One region of the Oceanospirillum sp. genome, then DNA from elsewhere that is predicted to be linked to it. Evidence: predicted binding sites of a transcription regulator. Region 1 holds the regulator's gene; each other region holds the start of a gene.

Region 1 (7,390 bases):
CATCGGTAACAGGATCACTCTTCGGTTCTGATGGGGTCGGGGCCGCTGTCGGCGCACCACCATCATGCAAAGCATCGAGTAGGGATTCAAACTCAGCATCAGTAATATCACCTTCGGCATCCTGCACCGCTGCGGCCGGAGGCTCTACAGGAGCTTCAACAGCAGGTTCAGTTGCGGGCTCGACAGGAGCCTCAACAACAGGTTCAGGCGCTGGCTCTGCAGGAGGCACGGCTTCAGACTCAGGCTGTGCAAAAAACTCAAGCTGACTAATCAATTGAGGGTCGGCACTATCCGGCATTTGGCCGGAACGAACCTCTTCAAACATCTCGTTAACCGTATCCAGTGCACTCAGTACGGTATCCATCAACTCAGGTGTTACCGAACGCTGATGTTTTCTCAACGTGTCAAAGACATTCTCAGCAACATGGCAGCAATCCACTAGCGGCGTGAGCTGGAGGAACCCCGCACCACCTTTAACCGTGTGAAAGCCACGAAAAATTGCATTCAGGAGATCAGGATCATCAGGAGACTGCTCCAGATCGACTAACTGCTCAGACAGCAATTCAAGGATTTCACCTGCTTCAATTAAGAAGTCCTGCAAAATATCCTGATCGACTTCAAAGCTCATCCATACTTCTCCTTAAAAGCCGAGACTCGATAGCAGGTCATCAACTTCATCCTGCCCGGAAACAACATCTTTCCGCTGTTCTGCATTAACAATCGGCCCCTCAGGAGCATGCGCTTCCTCAGCAACCCGATCACTGGTGTCGTGCTGAATCCCCGTAATCTGATCCACCTGACCAGCCATACAAACCAGATTTACGAGGTTTTCTTCAATTTCCTGAACAAGGGTGATCACTTTAATCAAGACCTGGCCAGTCAAATCCTGATATCCCTGAGCGAGCAGGATATCGTTAAAATTGCTGGAAAGTGTTCCTGCCTGATCTTCAGTTTCCTTCAGGAAATCATCAATTTTTCGATAAAGGTCTCTGAACTCGTCCGGTTTCATTTCCCGTCGAACCAAGCGCGCCCAATCCTGTCGCAAAGACGTTGCCTGCTCACGTAGGTGTTCAGCAACTGGAGCGCTTTCATCAACTTTATCCATCGTTTGATTGGCCGCATCCTGTGTCATTTTTATGACATAATTCAGTCGATCTGTCGCATTTGCCATTTGCGACATCTCTTCCGAAACAGGATTACCAGCACCAACATCAATATGGAAATTGGTTATAGCATCATGCAAAGCACGAGTCAGACGCCCTACTTCCAGGTACAAGTTTCGGTTTCGCTCATCATTGATACGTTGGATAAGGTTAACGGCATCGCTCAGATTACCGTTTTCCACTTTTTCCATCAGCTCAGAGGTACTTTCTTTGAGTATCTGCTCGAACTCGGTTGTTTGCTGTCCACCCGGGCTTTTCAGAGCCATAACCTGAGACCTTTATCTTAATGAATGACTTGACTGGCCAAAATTCCCAGCAGCCAATTACTGCTGTTCAATTCGTTCAAAAATCTTTTCGATTTTTTCCTTGAGAACGGCAGCCGTGAAAGGCTTAACAATATAGCCATTTACACCAGCCTGAGCCGCTGCAACAATCTGCTCACGTTTGGCCTCTGCTGTAACCATCAGAATAGGCAAATCTTTCAGTTTAGGATCAGCACGACAAGTCTTAAGCAGGTCAAAACCTGTCATACCTGGCATATTCCAATCCGTTACCAGAAAGTCAAAGTTGCCTGTTTCCAATAAAGGGATGGCGGTCAGACCGTCATCAGCCTCATGCGTATTAGTAAAACCCAAGTCACGAAGCAGGTTTTTGACGATCCGTCTCATGGTGGAAAAATCATCCACAATGAGAATCTTCATATTCTTATCCAAGGCAACCTCCACTCACCCAATTTGCCACTACTAGAATACTACAATTATTCATTTATCAAATATATATAATGTAATTACTTCCACTCAGATAAACGAGACCTTAGCCTTAAGGCTGCCTGGCTGTGTATCTGACTGACTCTTGACTCACTTACATCGAGAACCGAACCAATCTCTTTCAGATTCAAACCCTCAGTGTAATAAAGTGCCAAAACCATTTGTTCCCTCTCAGGAAGCCCAGCGATGGCATCTGCCAAAGCCCTTTGAAACGCACCACCTTCAACAGCCTCATCAGGCTCTGCCGATGTTTCATCCGCCACCTCGAAGCTACTGTCTTCGTTATCGGTTATTTCATCAAAACTGAACAGCTTAGTTCCGGCAGTGTCGCGCACATAGTGATTATACTCTTCGGCAGTAACCCCCATTTCGGCTGCTATTTCACTATCACGGGCATCACGGCCCGTCCTAGCCTCAACCTGTTTAATCGCCTCGGAAACCCTTCGGCTATTTCTGTGAACAGAGCGAGGAGCCCAATCATACCTGCGAACCTCATCAAGCATTGCACCCCGAATACGAATCGAAGCATATGTTTCAAAACTCGCACCTTTCGAGCCATCAAACTTTTGAGAGGCTTCAATAAGACCTATCATCCCCGCCTGGATCAGATCATCAAGCATAACGGTTTGGGGCAGCCGGCTTAGAAGATGCTGAGCAACTTTCTTGACCAAAGGAGCATGCTCGTCAACCAGACTGCTTGTCACTGTTTTGCCGGAATAGTACATACCTGAACTCATTACCAGAGCCATAGATAGCGACCTCCCGTCTCTATCGTTCCGGATTTTGGTTAGTTTCGTTCTTTTCAAGCAGCTCCAGAGCGTTACTCACAAGTACGCCTGAATCTCCTAGCCTCAAATCATCCGGAATCTTTTGGCCACTGGCCAAATATGCAAGAGGCAGCCTGTTATCAGCTATAAGACTGATCACCTCACCTGCACTTGTTGCTTCATCCAGCTTAGTAACAACACACCCATTCAAACCGTGTCGCCTATAGGCCTCATATGTCGATTGCAAAACCTGTTGCTGGCTGATTGCACTCAACACTAAATATTTACGAATTCTAACTGAAGCGGTCTCTAATAAGGAAAACTGCTCCCTCATATTTGGATCCTGAACACTAAGGCCAGCAGTATCAATTAAAATAAGCGCCTTGGTCTTCAATGATTTAAGCGTAGCATCCAGCGAATTTTTCTCATCGACAACGCGAACAGGAACCCCAAGAATACGACCGAAGGTCCTGAGCTGCTCATAGGCAGCAACCCGATAACAATCAGTAGTCACCAACGCCATGCTATCGGGGCCATATTTTAAAACATATCGGGCAGCCAGCTTTCCAATGCAGGTTGTTTTTCCTACACCAGTTGGCCCCATAAGAGCCACAATCCCGCCCTGATCAATAACATCTGAGCCTGTAGTCAACACTTGCGCTCGAATCTGGTCGACAGACTTTTCCCAAGCAGCCGAAAACTCAACATCATCAGCTAATGAAGCACTTTCAATAATTCTTACAGCAAAATGCTCAGAAAGCCCCATTCGACGTAGACGCTTATAAAGCATAGCCTCAACAGGCTTTCTCTCAGACATCGTCTCCTTCATTTGCTCTCGAAGAAGTTCTCTCAACCCTTGGATCTCAGACTGCATCGCTCTAATAGCTGCATCTTCTGGGCTTTTTCTGCGCCCCCGAGCCTCAAGCGTGTCAACCATAGCCTCGGCCTGATCAAACTGGCGCTCTTTTGCCTTCACCTGAAAAGCATTCTCAAGACGATCCGGTGATTGCTCACCCGACGCATTTTCAATTACATCCTTAGCTTTAGCTAACGCATCAGCCAGAGAATCGGTCAGCGCATCACTATTTTCAGGATCGATACGTTCACTGGGTTCACGAAGAATACTGGCGTCATAATCAACAGCCGTAACAATTTCAACGCCGCCAGCCACTTTGTTATTGGACAAAATAGCAGCGTCAGAACCAAACTCATCCCGAACCAACTTCATGGCTTGACGCATATCAGGAGCAAAGAAACGTTTTACTTTCATAAATACCCATATCCTTCGTTATTCCGGCAGCCATGGTGAAAGCCCCAACCAACCATACAAAATATAAGTTTATTGCTGTCCTACAGTAGCCACAATAGTAATCTGTTTATTATCAGGAATCTCCTGATACGAGAGAACATGTACCGACTGAGCACTATAGCGAACAAATCTGGCAAGAACTTGCCGTATTGGCGCCGCTACTACCAATACTGCCGGATTACCCATCATCTCCTGCTGTTGAGATACTTCTGCCAAGGACTGCTGCAATCGCTCAGCCATTGCGGGCTCAAGAATAAGATTGTCATCAACATTAGATTGAGCAGCCTGCTGAACAGATTGAAGCAAAATTTGTTCCAACTGAGGCTCCAAGGTAATAACCGGAAGGTCTGTACCCGGACCACAAATCGACTGCACGATAGAACGGGACAAAGCAATGCGCACCGCAGAGGTCATCTGACCTATATCCCGGGTAGATTGAGCAGTCTCAATTAAAGACTGCGCAATTGTGCGGAAGTCACGTATAGAAACACTCTCCTGCAGCAAACTCTGAATAATCTTCAGCAATTGATTCAAGCTTAAACAATCGGGAACCAGCTGCTCTGCCAGTTTCGGCGAATGACTTGAAAGAGCATCCATAAGATGCTGAATATCATCATGGCCAATCAATTCATGGGCATAATTCTGCATAATCTGGTTTAACTGGGTCGCGATAACCGTACTGGAGTCAACTACAGTGTAACCCAACGCCTGCGCCTCATCCCGGTCCTGTGCCTCTACCCATACGGCATCCAATCCAAATGCTGGATCTTTACCCTCAATCCCTGAAATTTCACCAAATACCTGCCCCGGGTTAATCGCCATTTCGCGGTCCGGGTAAACTTCAGCCTCGGCGACTACAACGCCTTTCAACAGAATACGATAAATAGTTGGCGACAACTCCAGATTATCCCGAATATGCACAGAAGGAACCAAAAAACCCAACTCCTGGGATAATTTTTTACGAATCCCTTTGATTCGCCCAAGCAACTGCCCACCTTGGTTTTTGTCAACCAAAGGAATCAGCCGGTAACCCACTTCAAGACCCAACAGGTCAATCATAGGCACATCACTCCACCCCAGCTCTTTTTGGTTTACTGCAGACTCATCAGGCAAAGGCATATCCGGAGCTTTTTGTTTCTGCGCCAATTCCTGCGCCACCTTTTTCTCGGTGTAGTATTTAATGGCATACGCCCCCAAACCTGCAGCAGCCGCTAAACCCAGAAAAGCTAAATGAGGCATACCAGGGATAATACCCATCAGCGCAAGAATAACAGCCGTAATTGTAAGAGCCTGAGGGGTAGCGAACATCTGCCCGCCAACCTGCTGACCAATGCTCTGATCACTATTAACACGAGTAACCATAATTGCTGCAGCAACAGAGAGAAGCAGAGAAGGAATCTGCGCCACAAGACCATCACCGATGGTAAGCAACACGTATTTCTCCAAAGCATCGGCAAACTCCAAGTCATGCTGCATGATACCGATGCCAAGACCACCGATAACATTGATCACCAAAATCAGAATACCAGCAACCGCATCACCACGAACAAACTTACTGGCACCATCCATCGCACCATAAAAATCGGCTTCATTTGCAACATCAGCACGACGCTGTTTGGCTTCCTCCTGATTAATCAAGCCCGCATTCAAGTCAGCATCAATCGCCATCTGCTTGCCCGGCATGGCATCAAGGGTAAAACGTGCACTTACTTCCGAAATACGGCCTGCACCCTTGGTGATAACCACAAAGTTGATAATCATCAGAATCAGGAAAACAACAAGACCGACGACATAATTCCCGCCAATCAGTACAGCACCAAATGCTTCGATGACTTTACCAGCAGCATCTCCACCTTCGTGCCCGTTCAGCAAAACGATACGTGTTGAAGCCACGTTCAGCGCCAGCCGGAGAAGTGTAGCAACGAGTAGAATTGTCGGGAAAACAGCAAAATCCAGAGGACGCAAGGAATACACTGCAACCAGAAGGATAATGATAGACAAGGCGATATTGAAGGTGAAAAGCATATCCAGCAGCAACACGGGCACTGGGAGCGTCATCATCCCTAGCAAAACAAGGATCAGGACAGGAATACCCAGCCCTGTTAACGGCAAACTCTTCAACCTGTTTATTATTTGAGTACGTTCCATCATTACCCTTGTTTGCTGGCATTCAAAAAAATAAAATTTTGGCTATGCTACCAACAATACTATAACAGGCAAAGCGTTAAGCAACTGCTTAAATTTCTTTACTTTTTGTACTCTGCCGGGATTTCAGGAGATGGCGTTTTCCCTGGGTGACTGGCCTTACCACTCTTCGACTGATTAAGCTGATACACATAAGCCAAGACCTGCGCTACAGCCATGTATAATCCTTCCGGAATAATGTCCCCTATCTCAGTGCTGTAATAGATAGCTCGGGATAAAGGCGGGATCTGCAAAATAGGGATATCATTTGCTTCCGCAATTTCACGAATTTTCATCGCCAACTCGTCACCACCTTTAGCCAGAAGCTCCGGTGCGCCAAATTCTCCGCTTTCATCATACTTTAGCGCCACAGCATAATGCGTCGGGTTGGTGATAATCACATCAGCCTTGGGGACATCAGACATCATCCTGCGATTAGCCATTTCGCGTTGCAACTGACGGATTCGCCCCTTCACTTCAGGCTTACCCTCAGTATTTTTCATCTCATCCTTTACTTCCTGAAGCGTCATTTTCATCTTCTCGTTGTACTGATGAAGCTGAAAAGGAACATCAATAAGCACAATCAGGATAAGTGAAGAACTAATCCAAATAGCTACCCAGGCAAGGATCTCAACCATACGCCCGAAAGCATATTCCGGAGCCATCCATGCCAAGTAGGGCAACTCCATCCGATAGGCAAGAAAAACGAGCACTGCGGAAACACCCACCACGGCAACTTTAGCAATGGACTTTAAAAGCTCAACTAAGGAGTTGATTGAGAATAAACGCTTGATACCTTCGATAGGATTAAGACGGCTAAACTTCGGAGCGAGCGCCTGAGTACTGAAATTCCATCCACCAAGAGAAATCGGCGCTATCAAGGCAGCCAAAACCAGCACCGCCATTGTCGGCAGCATACCTACCAAACTCTCTTTAGCCGAATGAGTCAAATGGCGAAACATCCCTTGAGTATCAAACAAGTCACCACGGGATATGGAGAAGTTATAGCGAAACACTTCCAACAGAGATTCCGCAATAATAGGGCCCAGCAGGAGTAGGGCAGCCGCTGCAACAAGTGTTAGCAACATTGTATTCAGGTCTTTCGACCTGGGAACATCGCCTTTTTCTCTCGCTTCCTGAATTCGTTTGGGGGTGGGGTCTTCGGTTTTCTCCTGACCGTCTTCGTTCTCTTTCGCCATT
Region 2 (7,390 bases), on a different contig from region 1:
GCAGTCTGTATTCCGTCAGGGCATTCTGAAGGTTGCTTACGATTTTATAGCCCTGCTCAATGAAGACTGCCGCGCAAAGGATCTGCAGACGATTACTTGTCCTGTACTACTGCTTGAAGGCTCAGAAAGCCAACCAACAACTCATGCCGTGATGGAAACGCTGAAAGCCACCTTCCCTGAAGCAGAGCACCATAGCTTGCCCTGCGGTCATATGGGGCCATTAACTCACCCGGATCTGGTGAACCCGCTGGTCAGCCAGTTTATTGCGACGCACAACAAAGAAGGCTAACCTAGCCTGATTGCGAAGATGAGCCAAAAACTGATCGTTTTAAACGCTAAGCGATCACGTCTGTGCTGATTTAACAGATCAAGGTATTGAGCCGATTACATCAGACGTCATTATCACGTAATATGCGCCGTAATAATCTGAGTTCAAACGAAGTGCTCAAGACAAGATAACTGAAAAGTAACCGATATCTGGAGAATGAAAATGACCGTACTGGTTAACAAAACCTACGATGAGATTCAGGTTGGCGATACCGCAATACTGGAACGTGCTCTGACCGAAAAGGAACTGGTACTGTTCGCAGCTGTTTCCGGTGATGTTAACCCGGTACATCTGGATGCTGAGTTTGCCAAAAGCACCATGTTCGGTGAGCAGATCGCCCATGGCATGTGGTCCGGTTCTCTGATCTCTGCCGCTCTGGCTACCGTTCTGCCAGGACCTGGCACCATCTATCTGGGTCAGGAGCTGAGCTTCCGTCGTCCGGTAAAACTGGCTGATACGTTGACCGTAACCCTGACGGTAAAAGAGAAGCTGAGCAAAAACCGCGTTGTGATCGACACTCTGGTAACCAACCAAAACGATGAGAAAGTTGTTGTCGGTACCGCTACCGTGATGGCTCCGACCGAGAAGTCTGAGCTGCAGGCACCTGAACTGCCAGCCATCACCATAGGTTAATCCTCTGTCAGTGTGGGTCGCCCTTTAGGCCGTCAGGCTCGCAAACGGCTGTATCTGTTTACGATGACGGGCTGAAGCCCGACCCACATTTGATTTCAGAGACAAGGTCGGAAAAGCCGAAGGCACCTTCCGACACTTTCCGTGTTTCCCTGAATATCAGCTCTTTTTCGTTAAAAGATTCATCGCGTCAGTGATACCCGACAGCGTTAGCGGAAACATACGATCATGCAGTAACTGCCGGGTCATACCGATCGACTGCGTGTAATCCCAATAGCGTTCCTGCACCGGATTCAACCAGACAATATTCTTCCAGGTATCCGTCACCCGCTGCATCCACTGAGCACCACTCTCCTCGTTCCAATGCTCAACACTGCCACCGGCCATAGCGATCTCGTAGGGCGACATGGACGCATCACCAATAAAGATCACCTTATAGTCAGAACCGTACTTGTGCAGCAGGTCGTAGGTTGGAATGCGCTCATCGAAGCGGCGCAGATTATTCTGCCAGACCGACTCATAGATGAAGTTATGGAAGTAGTAATATTCCAGATGCTTAAACTCGGTTCGACAGGCGGAAAAAAGCTCTTCGCAGGTTTTGATATAGCCGTCCATAGAGCCGCCCACATCGAAAAACAGCAGCACCTTCACACTGTTATGGCGTTCCGGCACCAGCTTCAGGTCCAGCATACCGCCGTTATGAGCCGTAGAGCGGATGGTATCGTCAAGATCCAGCTCAGAAGCCGCACCACTGCGGGCAAACTGACGTAAGCGTTTCAGAGCTACCTTGATATTACGGGTGCCCAGTTCAACGCTGTCATCCAGATTCTTAAACTGACGCTTATCCCAAACTTTTACCGCCCGGTTATGACGGTTACCCTCCTGCCCGATGCGGATACCTTCCGGATTGTAGCCATACGCACCAAAAGGCGACGTACCACCGGTACCGATCCACTTATTACCACCGGCATGGCGCTTTTGCTGCTCTTCAAGACGCTCTTTGAAGGTGTCTAAAAGCTCCTGCAGACTACCCAGAGATTTGATCTTCTCCCGTTCTTCCGGAGTCAGCATCTTCTCGAACTCTTTGCGAATCCATTCTTCAGGAATCAGGGTATCCAGCAGATCGTCGAGTCCCTCAAGACCATTAAAGTAAGCCCCAAAGGCCCGGTCGAAACGATCATAGTAGCTTTCGTCTTTCACCAGGCAGGTACGCGCCAGCAGGTAAAAGTCGTCGATACAGGCAAAGGCAACGCCTTTTTCCAGTGCCGCCAGCAGATCCAGTAACTCACGGAGACTTACCGGCACGCCGACTTTGCGGATATCGTTAAAAAAATCGATCAGCATAGCAGCCCCCTAGCGGGATTGACGGCGGTGCATAAAGGCCAGTTTTTCCAGCAGGGAAACATCCTGTTCATTTTTCACCAGCGCGCCATGCAGTGGCGGAATCGCTTTCGCGGCATCCCGCTCCTGAAGCATCTCTAGGCTCATCTGATCAGCCATCAGGAGTTTCAGCCAGTCAATCAGCTCAGAGGTTGATGGCTTCTTCTTAAGCCCCCGAACCTCACGGAGATCAAAAAACACTTCCAGCGCTTCAGAAACCAGCTTCTGCTGGATACCCGGATAATGCACATCGACAATCTTCTGCATCGTCTCTTTATCCGGGAAGTTGATGTAATGGAAGAAGCAGCGACGCAGGAAGGCGTCCGGCAGCTCTTTCTCATTATTACTGGTGATCAGGATAATCGGGCGCTGCTTGGCTTTGATGGTTTCTCCGGTTTCATAAACGTGGAACTCCATCTTATCCAGCTCGAGCAGCAGGTCGTTGGGGAATTCGATATCCGCCTTGTCGATCTCATCGATCAGCAATACCACCTGCTCATCGGATTCAAAGGCCTCCCAAAGCTTGCCCTTGTTGATGTAGTTTTTGATGTCGTGCACACGATCATCACCCAGCTGGGAATCCCGCAGACGGGACACCGCATCATATTCATACAGGCCCTGATGCGCCTTAGTGGTCGACTTGATATGCCACTGAATCAGACGCACGCCCAAAGCATCGGCCAACTCCTCAGCCAGCATGGTTTTACCGGTTCCCGGCTCACCTTTAATCAGTAACGGGCGCTCAAGGGCGATACAGGCGTTAACCGCCATCTGCAGTTCATCGGTAGCAACGTATTGATCAGTACCCTGGAATTTCATAACGGAGTATCTCTGTTTTTATTGTCGAATCGGGTTAAGCGCTGCATCACTGACAGCAGCATTATTTCCGCCTAGTTTACTGGGTCTTTCAGGAAGCGAAAGCCAGTGAGTGACTAAAAAGTCACAACCACCATAAGAAGACAGAAAAAATTAATCAAAAAAAGTTAAAGATGTAACTGAATGTGTCGATAGATTCAGAAGAGATATCCCTTTCTCTTATGCAAGAGCGGTAAAAGGCTAAAAAGAAGTGCTTGCATAGAGGTAACATGGAACCGATTCAAAGGTCTGCTTATGCTTTTTGTCAACACAAATGTTAGTGCCCTCAAAGGCATGGACTTTATGTCCAATGTAACCGACCGCCTTAACCGCTCTTTTGAACAACTTTCATCCGGCAGTCGTATTAATTCAGCCAAAGATGATGCGGCAGGTTTGCAGATTTCAAACAGGTTGGAAACACAGATTATTGGTACCAGCCAAGCCACGCGCAATATTCAGGATGGCTTGTCTGCGCTTCAGATTGCAGATGGTGCGATGGAAGAGATCACCAATATCACTCATCGTATTAGACAGCTCGCCATTCAGATGTCGAGCAATACTTTAAGCCAGGAAGACAGAGATGGAGCCCAGCTTGAGGTTGAAGAATTAATCAGCTCAGCAAACCGTATTGCTGAATCGGCAAGTTTGGGCGAAACACCGCTCCTCAAAGGGCCTGAGGTCGATGAAGCAACCCCACCAGTAACCGATAGGGATATTCTCCTTAAACTCGCAGGATCACTGGAACAGTCCGAAGCCAACATTAAGGCGTATTATGGTATCCAGGGTGATGGTAAAGACGAATTCAATATCGATATTGTTGCCGGCGGTGGCGGTGCCGTAGCCTCAGTTTGGGGAGCAGCCGGGAACGTTAACCGTATGGAAATTGGACGTGCGGATTTTCTGGCTGGCGTAGCCGCCATTGGTGGCAGCGCTGCCAATGACAGGGTTGTTATGCATGAAATGGTTCATGCTGTCATGTTTAACCAATATAGCGCATCGGTCATCAGCAGAGACTGGTTTATGGAAGGGACGGCAGAGCTGATTCATGGCGCTGACGAACGTGTTAAAGTTGATTTTGGAGCTGATCCAAACCTGATGGCAGGCTGGACAGGCGGGTCTGCGTCAAGCGCAGACTATTCCCGTGCTTATGTTTCCATGCGCATGCTGCACGATCGCATGAAAGAGGAAGGTTACGCTGACGGTATTCGCACCTTCACCTCAGAACTTGCCGATGGCAAAACCACGCTCGATCAGGCCTTTAATAAATTTCTGGGTATCTCGGAAACAGACTTCACTGATTGGGTAACAGCCACCGGTGATGCCTACATTACGAATAAAATGGATCTGGACAATGCGGATACGGGTGCAATAGGTGGCTTGGATGCTGATAACATGGGGGTTAAGAATGCCTATGACGCTGTTGGTGATTCTAATAGCTACTCGGAACAACCTCTGGAAGGATTTAAAATTGCTAATTGGCACGGTGGTTTTCAACCTCCGCACGAGAAGACATTCCAGCTACAGACAGGCAGTAATGCCGGCGAGCAATCTGAGTTCTCTTTCCGGGGTGGCTCGGCAGACAGAATTGGTCTTTCTGGCGTTAATGTCTCGGCTAACGCCAGAGGCTCAATTGAAGTCGCCGATAAAGCCCTGAGAAACATCCACGAAATCCGTCGCGAAATCGCAGGTAGCATGGCAGAACTTGAATCCATGCAGCGCAATAACACCGGCATGGTTGTTAACACGTCTGATGCTAAATCCCGCATTCAGGATACCGACTTTGCTGTAGCAACCGCTGACCTGACACGCAACCAGATTATCCAGCAGGCTTCCTCAACCATTCTGGCCCAGGCGAATCAGACACCCAATATCGCCTTATCCCTTCTTCGGTAACGCCAGGTTCAGCCTATATTCCTAAGAACCTAACCGAATAAACGGTTAGGTTCTTAGCTTAAAACATTATTGAATTAAGATCTGATAGATTTTTTTCCTGCCTATCCCTAACCTAGCCTTTAACGGATATAACCTGATAGCTCAAAATAAAGAGCCGGTTATAACGACACATCCAATAAGATTAGGGAAAAACAATGAGCAAGGTTTTTGATGATAACTCGCTAACCATCGGCGAAACCCCTCTGGTAAAAATCAACCGCCTGACTAATCATGGCAAAGTGTTTGCCAAGCTTGAAAGCCGCAACCCGGCATTTTCTGTGAAGTGCCGTATTGGTGCCAATATGATCTGGGATGCTGAAAAGCGTGGTGTTCTCAAGCCAGGCATGGAGATCGTCGAACCGACCAGTGGCAACACAGGTATTGCGCTTTGCTTTGTGGCAGCTTCCCGTGGTTACAAAATCACCCTGACCATGCCTTCCAGCATGAGCCTTGAGCGCCGGAAAATGATGAAAGCTCTGGGTGCAAACATTGAGCTGACCGAGCCAGCAAAAGGAATGAAAGGTGCCATCGCTAAAGCAGAGGAGCTGGTAGCAGGCAATCCTGAACATTACTTTATGCCACAGCAGTTCGAAAACCCGGCCAACCCTGAGATTCATGAGAAAACCACTGGCCCAGAGATCTGGGAAGATACTGACGGTGAAATTGATATTCTCGTGGCAGGCGTAGGTACCGGCGGTACTATCACAGGTATCTCCCGTTACATCAAAAACACCCAGGGTAAAGCGATTACAACCGTTGCCGTTGAACCCGTTGATTCACCGGTCATCAGCCAGACAATCAACAATGAAGAAGTGAAGCCTGCTCCGCACAAAATTCAGGGCATTGGCGCGGGTTTTGTACCTAAGAACCTGGATCTGTCTCTGGTTGATCAGGTAGAACAGGTCGGTAATGATGAAGCGATTGAGATGGCACGCCAGCTGATGCTGAAAGAGGGCATCATCTGTGGTATCTCCTGTGGAGCCGCCATGGTTGCTGCCTTACGTCTGGCAGAGAAGCCAGAAAACGCGGATAAAAACATCGTTGTGATTCTGCCGGATTCCGGCGAACGCTATCTCTCCACAGCCCTGTTTGAAGGCATGTTTACGGACAACGAAACCGTTCAGTAATTCTGCCTGACAAACGTAAAGGCCAACCGCCATTGTCGTTTTAGCGACAGTTCGGTTGGCCTTTTTTTATCCCTATATGAGAGGGTATCAGCAATCTGAATTAAACCTGTTCAGAAACATCCTTTGAAAAGAACTGCTCAACAACCCGCCCCTCTTTGAAAACCACCAATTCTCCGGGTTGAAGGGTCGTCCAGTTCTCATTATCGGTCAGGGGTTGAGTCGCAATCACTGTCACTACATCATGAGGCGTCGTTTCCTCTTTGAAATCCACCTTCATCTCTACATCGGACAGTTCAGCTTCTCCGAATGGCGCTTCACGGGTAATCCAACTGAGCTTAGTGGAACAATAGGCAAACAGATAATCGCCGTTGGACAACAGCATATTAAACACGCCTTTAACCCGTAACTGTTCACACCACTGATGTAAAGCCTGACTTAAAGGACCAACAGCACACTTATCAGTGAAGTTCAGGCGGATCTGGGCCAGCAACCAGCAGAATGCCTGCTCACTATCCGTTGTCCCGACAGGCAGATAAAAGCTGGCAGGAAAGTGAGTCTTGCTGTCTTCCAGCTGGCCATTATGAGCATAACTCCAGTAACGCCCCCAAAGCTCACGGCTGAACGGGTGCGTATTCTCAAGGCAGATCTCCCCCACATTTGCCTGTCGAATATGACTGATGACCGCCTTACTTTTGATCGGATAATTCTGAATCAGCCTGGCAATTTCAGAATCCACAGAAGGCTTCGGATCACGAAACTCCCGATAACCCCGACCTTCATAGAAAGAGATCCCCCAACCATCTTTATGAGGGCCTGTTTCTCCCCCGCGTTTTACCAGCCCGCTAAAGCTGAAACAGATATCGGTTGGCACGTTAGCGCTCATACCCAGAAGTTCACACATGCAATCGGTCCGTTTTTATCGGTTGGTCATTTCATCGCATAAGCAGAAACACGACTTAAAAAAATGGCCCCTGTAAACACAGAGGCCATTATCTGATACCAGACTTATTTTACATGAACTCAATAAAGTTCAGCAAAACCTAAGCCTTAATCAAAGAGATAGATCATCATCTCTTTGATTGTCTCTCGCCTGCTGACGTGCAGCCATACGACGCTGCACAAAGCGCTTATAAAGCCA
Region 3 (7,390 bases), on a different contig from region 1:
AAGGCGCTGGCATCAATAAAGCTGATGCCGTTACAGATCAGTACCAGATGCTGTAACTGCGGCTGTTCGGAAACAATCGCCATCACCTCATCTTCGATGTAGCGGGTATTGGCAAAGTAGAGGTTCTCATCAATACGCAGCCCAAGACAGCAAGGGTTGGTTTTCACCTCGAAGCGCTTCACGTTCCTGAAGTGCTCACTGTCACCCACCCGTCCTACCACAGCAATATGCGGCTTACTGGTACGCTGCAGCAGCAGAGCAACCGATAACACCATACCCGCCAACAGACCGGCTTCTACGCCAGCGATCAGTACCATACCGAAGGTTACCGCAAGGGTCAGGGCATCAGCACGGTTGAAATTCCAGGTTCGCTTAATGCCGGAAAGATCAATCAGTGGCAGCACCGCCATAATAACTATTACCCCCAGCACCGCTTTAGGAAGATAGTAGAACCAGGGCGTGAAAAAGAGCACCGTCAAAGCAAGACCGGAAGCGGTAATCACAGATGCCACGGTTGTCTGGGCACCGGAGGCATCATTCACCATTGAGCGGCCAAAACCACCCGCGACGGGATACGCACCACCAAAAGCAGCACCAATATTGGCAAAGCCAAGGGCGATCAGCTCTTTGTCCGGCTTGATACGTTCCCGGCGCTTACTGGCAAGAGCCGTACCCACAGAGACGCTCTCCAGAAAGCCAACCAGTGCGATCAGCAGCGCTGCCGGCAGCAGACCTAACCACCAGTCCATCTCAAAAGGCAGCAAAGAAAAAGAGGGCAAACCAGCAGGAATCTCTCCAACAATTTTGACTCCTGACTCACTGTGCAGATCAAAACCAACCACTAAGCCAACACCCGCTAAAATAGCAAACATGGGGCCGGCCTTAGCCATAGATCCCGCCATGAGTGAAGAAGCCCCCATTTTTTTCAGCAGGTTCGCCAGATGTTTTTTACTGAACCACATTATAAAGAAAGCCGTAACACCGATGACCAGAGTAGCCGGATTAAAATCCGGCAGATTGGCAGTCAGGTTATTCAGCGTTTCATAAAACTGATGGCCTCTGGGAAATTCCAGTCCAAAGACATACTTCAGCTGACTAAATGCGATCATCAGAGCTGCCGCACTGGTAAAACCAGTAATGACAGAGTGACTTAAAAAGTTCACCAGAGTCCCAAGTCGCAGAATAAACATCAGCAATAGAACAAGACCGACCAGAAGCGCCAACACCATCGCGGTAGTGATATAGAGATCTGTCCCCGGCTGAGCATGCTGAGATACAGCCTCTCCAACCATAAGAGACGCGATCGCAACGGGACCAACCGCCAGACTGCGGCTACTGCCCAGCAGCGCATAGATAAAAAGCGGGATAATACCAGCGTACAGCCCCATCTGGGGCGGCAGGCCAGCCAGAAAAGCATAAGCCATACCCTGAGGCACCAGCATAATCGCTACAATTACACCCGCTAAACCATCGTTAACCAGAGTTTCCCGGCGATAGTCAGCTAACCAACCAATAATCGGAAAAACACTCCGCAGGCGGTTAGGTTTGCCTTTAGTAGCAGATGCTTGTTCTGTCGCAGATTTTTTTGCGGAAGATGTCATAGATCGATGACCTTACCGTTAAAACTTTTTGGAATATTGTTATCATAAATGATTATATGCTAATATTCCATCAAATCGAGCCAATGGCATTTAATCAAAACAGGTGCCAACGAACAGGCTGACCCGAAGCAGAGAATTCAACGGTAACAGCTCACAAGCTAATCCGCATGGGCTGGCTGCTAAAAGGAGATACGAGATGAACGCTCAAATTAAAGCTTTCTTCCATGAAGCAACCTCAACCTTCACCTATGTCGTGCACGATGGAAAGAATCCGCAGTGCGCTGTTATCGACCCGGTTCTGGATTTTGATTATAAGTCCGGCAGCACCAGCACAGAATCTGCTGATGAAGTGATCCAATGGATCAGCGACCACAAACTGACACCTCAGTGGATCCTGGAAACCCATGCCCACGCCGATCATATCAGTGGAGCCAAGCATATTCAGGCAAAACTGGGCGGAAAAATCGCCATTGGTGAGCACATCACGCTGGTTCAGGGTGTCTTCAAAAAAGTCTTCAACTACGGTGACGAGTTCGTGACAGACGGCCATCACTTTGACGATCTGATGGTAGCCGGTAGTCAGTTCAGGATCGGCGATCTGGAAGCCAAGGTGCTGCATACCCCAGGGCATACACCAGCCTGTGTCACCTACGATATTGCCGGAAAGCTGTTTGTTGGCGACACCCTGTTTATGCCAGACGTAGGTACAGCCCGCTGTGACTTCCCCGGTGGTGATGCCGAAACCCTGTATGATTCCATTCATTCCCTGCTGAGCTACCCGGAAGAGACAGAGCTCTACATGTGTCACGACTACCCTCCAGAAGGGCGTGAAGTACGCCATGTCTGTACTGTAGCCGAACAGAAAGAGAGCAATATTCATGTCGGCAAAGGCGCCAGCAAAGCGGACTTTGTTGAGATGCGCTCAACCCGTGATGCTACCCTGGAAATGCCAAACCTGATTTTGCCCTCGATCCAGATTAATATCCGTGCCGGTGAACTTCCGGATGCGGAAAATAACGGTGTATCCTATCTGAAGCTGCCACTGAATCAGTTTAAATAATTGATGAAAAGAATTGGCATACCCCGCCATAAGCCCTTTGACTAACAGACTTGTTAGCCAATCAGAAAAAAGGGCACAAAAAAACCGCTGGGATTTTGAAATCTCAGCGGTTTTTCTTTGCCATAACCAATGGTCAACTGAAGCGCCGAAGCACTTCAGAGCTCAAGGGCAACTGCTTACAGCTGGCTGCGACCTTTCTGTGCAGCGATACGCATACGCAGAGCATTCAGCTTGATAAAGCCTTCTGCATCTTTCTGATCGTAAGCACCGGCATCGTCTTCGAAGGTTACGATGTTGTCATCGTACAGGCTGTCTTCAGACTGACGACCCACAACAATCACGTTACCTTTGTACAGTTTCACACGAACCACACCGTTTACGAACTCCTGAGACTCATCGATCATGGTCTGCAGCATCTTACGCTCTGCACTCCACCAGTAACCGTTGTAGATCAGCTCAGCGTATTTCGGCATGATGCTGTCTTTCAGGTGTGCCGCTTCACGATCCAGAGTGATGGATTCGATCGCACGGTGCGCCTTCAGGATTACAGTGCCCCCAGGAGTTTCGTAGCAACCACGGGCTTTCATGCCTACGTAGCGGTTTTCTACGATGTCCACACGGCCAATACCGTTGTCACCGGCCACCTTGTTCAGGTAGGTCAGTACGGTTGCAGGGCTCATCTCTTCGCCATTGATGGCAACGATGTCACCTTTCTTGAAGGTCAGATCCAGATAAGTCGCTTCGTCCGGAGCAAGCTCAGGGCTCACAGACCAACGCCACATATCTTCTTCCGGCTCAGCCATAGGATCTTCCAGAATGCCGCCTTCGTAAGAGATGTGCAGCAGGTTAGCATCCATGGAGTAAGGCGATTTCTTCTTGTTGGTAGAGAAATCAACCGGAATGTTGTGGTCTTCACAGTACTTCATCAGCGTGTCACGGGAGGTCAGATCCCACTCACGCCATGGCGCGATCACTTTAACACCAGGTTTCAGAGCGTAGGCGCCCATTTCGAAACGAACCTGATCGTTACCTTTACCGGTAGCACCATGAGCAATCGCATCCGCACCTGTTTCGTTAGCGATCTCAACCAGACGCTTAGCGATCAGAGGACGTGCGATAGACGTACCCAGCAGGTACTCACCTTCATAGATGGTGTTAGCACGGAACATAGGGAATACGAAATCACGAACATACTCTTCACGTACGTCTTCGATGTAGATCTCTTTAACACCCAGAGCTTCAGCTTTAGCACGTGCCGGCTCTACTTCTTCACCCTGACCCAGGTCAGCAGTAAAGGTCACTACTTCGGCGTTATATTCGTCCTGTAACCAGCGCACGATTACAGAAGTATCCAGGCCACCAGAATAGGCCAGTACTACTTTTTTAATGTCTGACATTGGATGCTCCACGCTGACTAAAATGGCCAGAGACCTCTCTGACCCTATCAATTTTCTCAGTGATCAATCCGGCAGAACAACGATAAACGGCTATCACTAGGATAGCCGTTTCAGGTGCTTCGTCTGCCTGAAGAAATTCTTGCGCAATAGTATATACGAGTTGAGGAAAAGTTACGATTTGAGAAAAAGCGACACGCAAAAATTAACTTTACTCTTTAACCACTCTTTCTCTCAAACCAGAGATTTCTTTCAGCCTCTGATTACAGTCAGGCCCATGCCACCTATTGAAGCTCACCATTGAACTCACCGGTATATTCAGGTTGGGCATTCGGGTCCCCCGGAGCCAGACCTTCACGCTCAAGACGTATGGTGACACGACGGTTTTTCGCCCGGTTTGCCTTGGTGGTATTCGGAACAATCGGATAACGCTCACCGTGATAGCGTGCAGTCACCATCGACTCATCAAGCCCCACATCCAGCAGGTAGTTCAGTACGGTATCGGTACGCTGCTTGGAAAGCTTACGGTTATCACGTCGAGAGCCATAACTGTCAGAGTGGCCATCCAGGAAGACAAATTTCACAGAAGGATCAGCCTTAATATAGCGGACAATCAGACTCAGCAACTCTTTGTCTTCTGCAGTGATATCAAAACCACCACCGGGGAAATTAATGGCAGAGCGAGCAATCTGATCAAAGTTAACCGGAAGCAACTCACCACGACAGGCAATATAGTCAAAATAGGCTGGTTTAAAATTAAGCGCGCTCAGATGACCCCGAACAGGTGCATAGCGATCATCTTTTGGTGTCTGCATAAAGGTCGGATTCAGGCCACGATTCAGAGACTCGATCATCAGATGAGCCAGTGGAGAATCGATATGAACACCCTCCTCACCCTCACCAACGGTTACGTCTCCTAAATCCAGCGGCGCATCACCGGGCTTCCACTCCGGCGGCAGAGCCATCAGGTCGGCACGACCTTTGCGCAAAGGCTGTCCGAGAGGCTCAAGAAAGAATTTCAGATCCTCACCGGAACGATGAGTAAAACGGGCAGTGCCCATTTCAGGAATCGGATGTGATAATTCACAATACAATGGAGAGGGTTCCGTAGCCATCCATTCACTGTTTCCGATACTGGCACCATAATCCGCAGCCATCAGCACAGGCGATAACAAAAGGCCCGATGCTATAGCCAGCCAGTGTATTCCCCGTGATGTTTTCGCCAGTGACCGAATAAGCGGCATCAGATGCAATCTCCTTGATTTTTAAGAACTCTCATTTTGCCTTGATCGGCCTGCAAACTCAAAACTTTAGCCTATATCTGAGAGTTTGAATCAGTTACCATCTGTCAAATTATACTTTTGACCAAACTAGATTAGGGAGCAAAAGGTCTTGGATTCTTTCACATCTGAAGCAGAGCATTTTGGCGACAAACATCCGATGGCTTACCGCTTTCGCGGCTTCCTACCGGTTGTTGTTGATGTCGAAACCGCCGGTTTTAACGCCAAAACTGACGCGCTGCTGGAGATTGCAGCAGTGACCTTAATGATGGATGAAGAAGGTTACCTGCATCCCTATAATACCTATTGCTGTCATGTCGAACCCTTTGAAGGTGCCAACATCGAACAAGCCGCCCTCGATTTTACTAAGATCGACCTAGACAACCCTATCCGAAAAAGCATGGCAAAAAGTGAGCAACAGGCATTAGGTGAAATTTTCAAACCCGTTCGCAAAGCGCTAAAAGAGTTTGATTGCACCCGTGCTGTTCTGGTGGGACACAATGCCAGCTTCGATCAGGGCTTTGTTAATGCAGCCGTTGAGCGCAGTGGCATCAAACGCAACCCGTTCCACCCCTTCTCAAGCTTTGATACCGCTACCCTATCTGGTCTGGCTTATGGTCAAACAGTACTGGCAAAAGCGTGCAAAGTTGCAGGCATCAACTTTGATAACAGTCAGGCACATTCTGCACGTTATGACACAGAGAAAACCGCAGAACTGTTCTGCTCTATCGTTAATCGCTGGAAAGAGCTGGGAGGCTGGGAACTGGCCACTGAAGAACAGCATCGCCTGAGAGACTAGAAACCTCACACAGCGTGCATTCTCCAGCCCCATTTTAGCGTTGTGACTCACAGCTGATTTCGCCACAAACGTGGCGAACCGCCAGCAACGCTATAAACTCAAATTAACAGCGATATGTATTATTGAATCCTCCTCAGACTAGCCGATTCATTCGAATCAGATCCAACCTCTGATCGCCAAACGCCAATGCTCTCGGCTCACGTCCATTCTCCTTAAACCCAATCTGCTGATAAAGCTTGATGGCAGGTAGTGCGCTCTCGCTCACCTCAAGCGCCAGAGATTCCAGCAAAGCATTCTGCTCCGCCTGCTCTACGAGATATCCGATTAAAGCCAAACCCACATGCTGACCCCGATATTCAGGTAAAACACACAAGCTGGTAACAATACCGCGGTGATGCCGCACAGGGCCCGACAGAGATTCAAGGCCGATTACCCCCACCAGATAGTCGCCACAAAAACCACCCCAGAGTGCCGAGTTTTCCGCCCGGTGGAAACGATCCAACAAGGTTCGGATCTGTAGAGGCGACATCGCCTTTTCTTCCTCTAACAACACACTAAAGCTTGTAGGATCACTCTCGATACAACGTACCCGGAGATAATGAAAAACATCAGCATCTTTCGATGTCAGCTGACGAATAACAAGAGGGTGTTGTCGCGTCTCATCACCAACATCCGCTTGCCGATGTTGCGTGTTACCAGTGATCACGGATAAGGCTTTCATAGCAGGACTCACTTTTTATTATTGTTTACCCTGTTCATTCTAGGGCAACGTGACCCTAAAGAGCGATTCACCGTTTTGAGCCGTATCAGGGTTTAGGCCATGGTAGCTGTTCAGGCTCAGACCAAAGCAATTTCAGAGCAGAGAAGGTTTCAGAAAGATAATGCTCCCCCAGTGAGGGCCAGACACGATAATGTCGCGGTGTACCATGCCAGCTAAAGCTCAGGCCGTAGGCATGAAGATAGGTACGCTGCTCCTGAGATGCGGTACGGGCATCGTCATAAAGCACATCACCGCAAATTGGAGCGCCTATGCTTTTCAGAGCAACCCGTAACTGATGCGTTTTCCCGGTACCGGGCTTTAGCAGAAACGCCCTGAACCCGGCTTGCAGTGGCTTAGAGAAAAACTGAGTAACCGCCGGATTTGTTTTCCCCCCGGTGAGCTTCCAGCTTCCCCGCCGTGAGCGTTCCATATCGCCGACAACCCAGCCCTGTTTCTTTTTTGGTTTTTTGGCAGAAACCGCCAGATAAAATTTCTC

What was found. The regulator FliA, encoded in region 1, starts transcription of late flagellar genes. The targets are predictions, from matches to a motif close to CTAAAGTTNNNNNNNNNNCNGCCGATA.
Positions count from the first base shown of each region.
Region 2: a site for FliA is predicted at 3,322-3,348, ahead of AC4GL5_RS17380 (flagellinolysin). Genes of this name have one in related genera too.
Region 3: a site for FliA is predicted at 5,343-5,369, ahead of AC4GL5_RS13015 (flagellar protein MotY). Genes of this name have one in related genera too.

Region 1 covers NZ_CEYNZH010000003.1:128,815-136,204, forward strand. Annotated here, with positions in the region: gene AC4GL5_RS02710 (chemotaxis protein CheA) at 1-628, opposite strand, end outside; gene AC4GL5_RS02715 (protein phosphatase CheZ) at 641-1,429, opposite strand; gene AC4GL5_RS02720 (chemotaxis response regulator CheY) at 1,487-1,864, opposite strand; gene AC4GL5_RS02725 (RNA polymerase sigma factor FliA) at 1,951-2,679, opposite strand; gene flhF (flagellar biosynthesis GTPase FlhF) at 2,699-3,967, opposite strand; gene flhA (flagellar biosynthesis protein FlhA) at 4,037-6,154, opposite strand; gene flhB (flagellar biosynthesis protein FlhB) at 6,253-7,389, opposite strand; gene fliR (flagellar biosynthetic protein FliR) at 7,389-7,390, opposite strand, start outside.
Region 2 covers NZ_CEYNZH010000071.1:6,027-13,416, reverse strand. Annotated here, with positions in the region: gene AC4GL5_RS17400 (alpha/beta fold hydrolase) at 1-289, shown strand, start outside; gene AC4GL5_RS17395 (MaoC/PaaZ C-terminal domain-containing protein) at 491-961, shown strand; gene AC4GL5_RS17390 (vWA domain-containing protein) at 1,118-2,302, opposite strand; gene AC4GL5_RS17385 (AAA family ATPase) at 2,312-3,157, opposite strand; gene AC4GL5_RS17380 (flagellinolysin) at 3,449-5,086, shown strand; gene cysK (cysteine synthase A) at 5,281-6,252, shown strand; gene AC4GL5_RS17370 (class II glutamine amidotransferase) at 6,353-7,153, opposite strand; gene AC4GL5_RS17365 (VWA domain-containing protein) at 7,304-7,390, opposite strand, start outside.
Region 3 covers NZ_CEYNZH010000033.1:25,015-32,404, forward strand. Annotated here, with positions in the region: gene AC4GL5_RS13000 (SulP family inorganic anion transporter) at 1-1,601, opposite strand, end outside; gene AC4GL5_RS13005 (MBL fold metallo-hydrolase) at 1,798-2,661, shown strand; gene AC4GL5_RS13010 (argininosuccinate synthase) at 2,838-4,058, opposite strand; gene AC4GL5_RS13015 (flagellar protein MotY) at 4,340-5,299, opposite strand; gene rnt (ribonuclease T) at 5,496-6,134, shown strand; gene AC4GL5_RS13025 (GNAT family N-acetyltransferase) at 6,268-6,855, opposite strand; gene AC4GL5_RS13030 (TIGR01621 family pseudouridine synthase) at 6,941-7,390, opposite strand, start outside.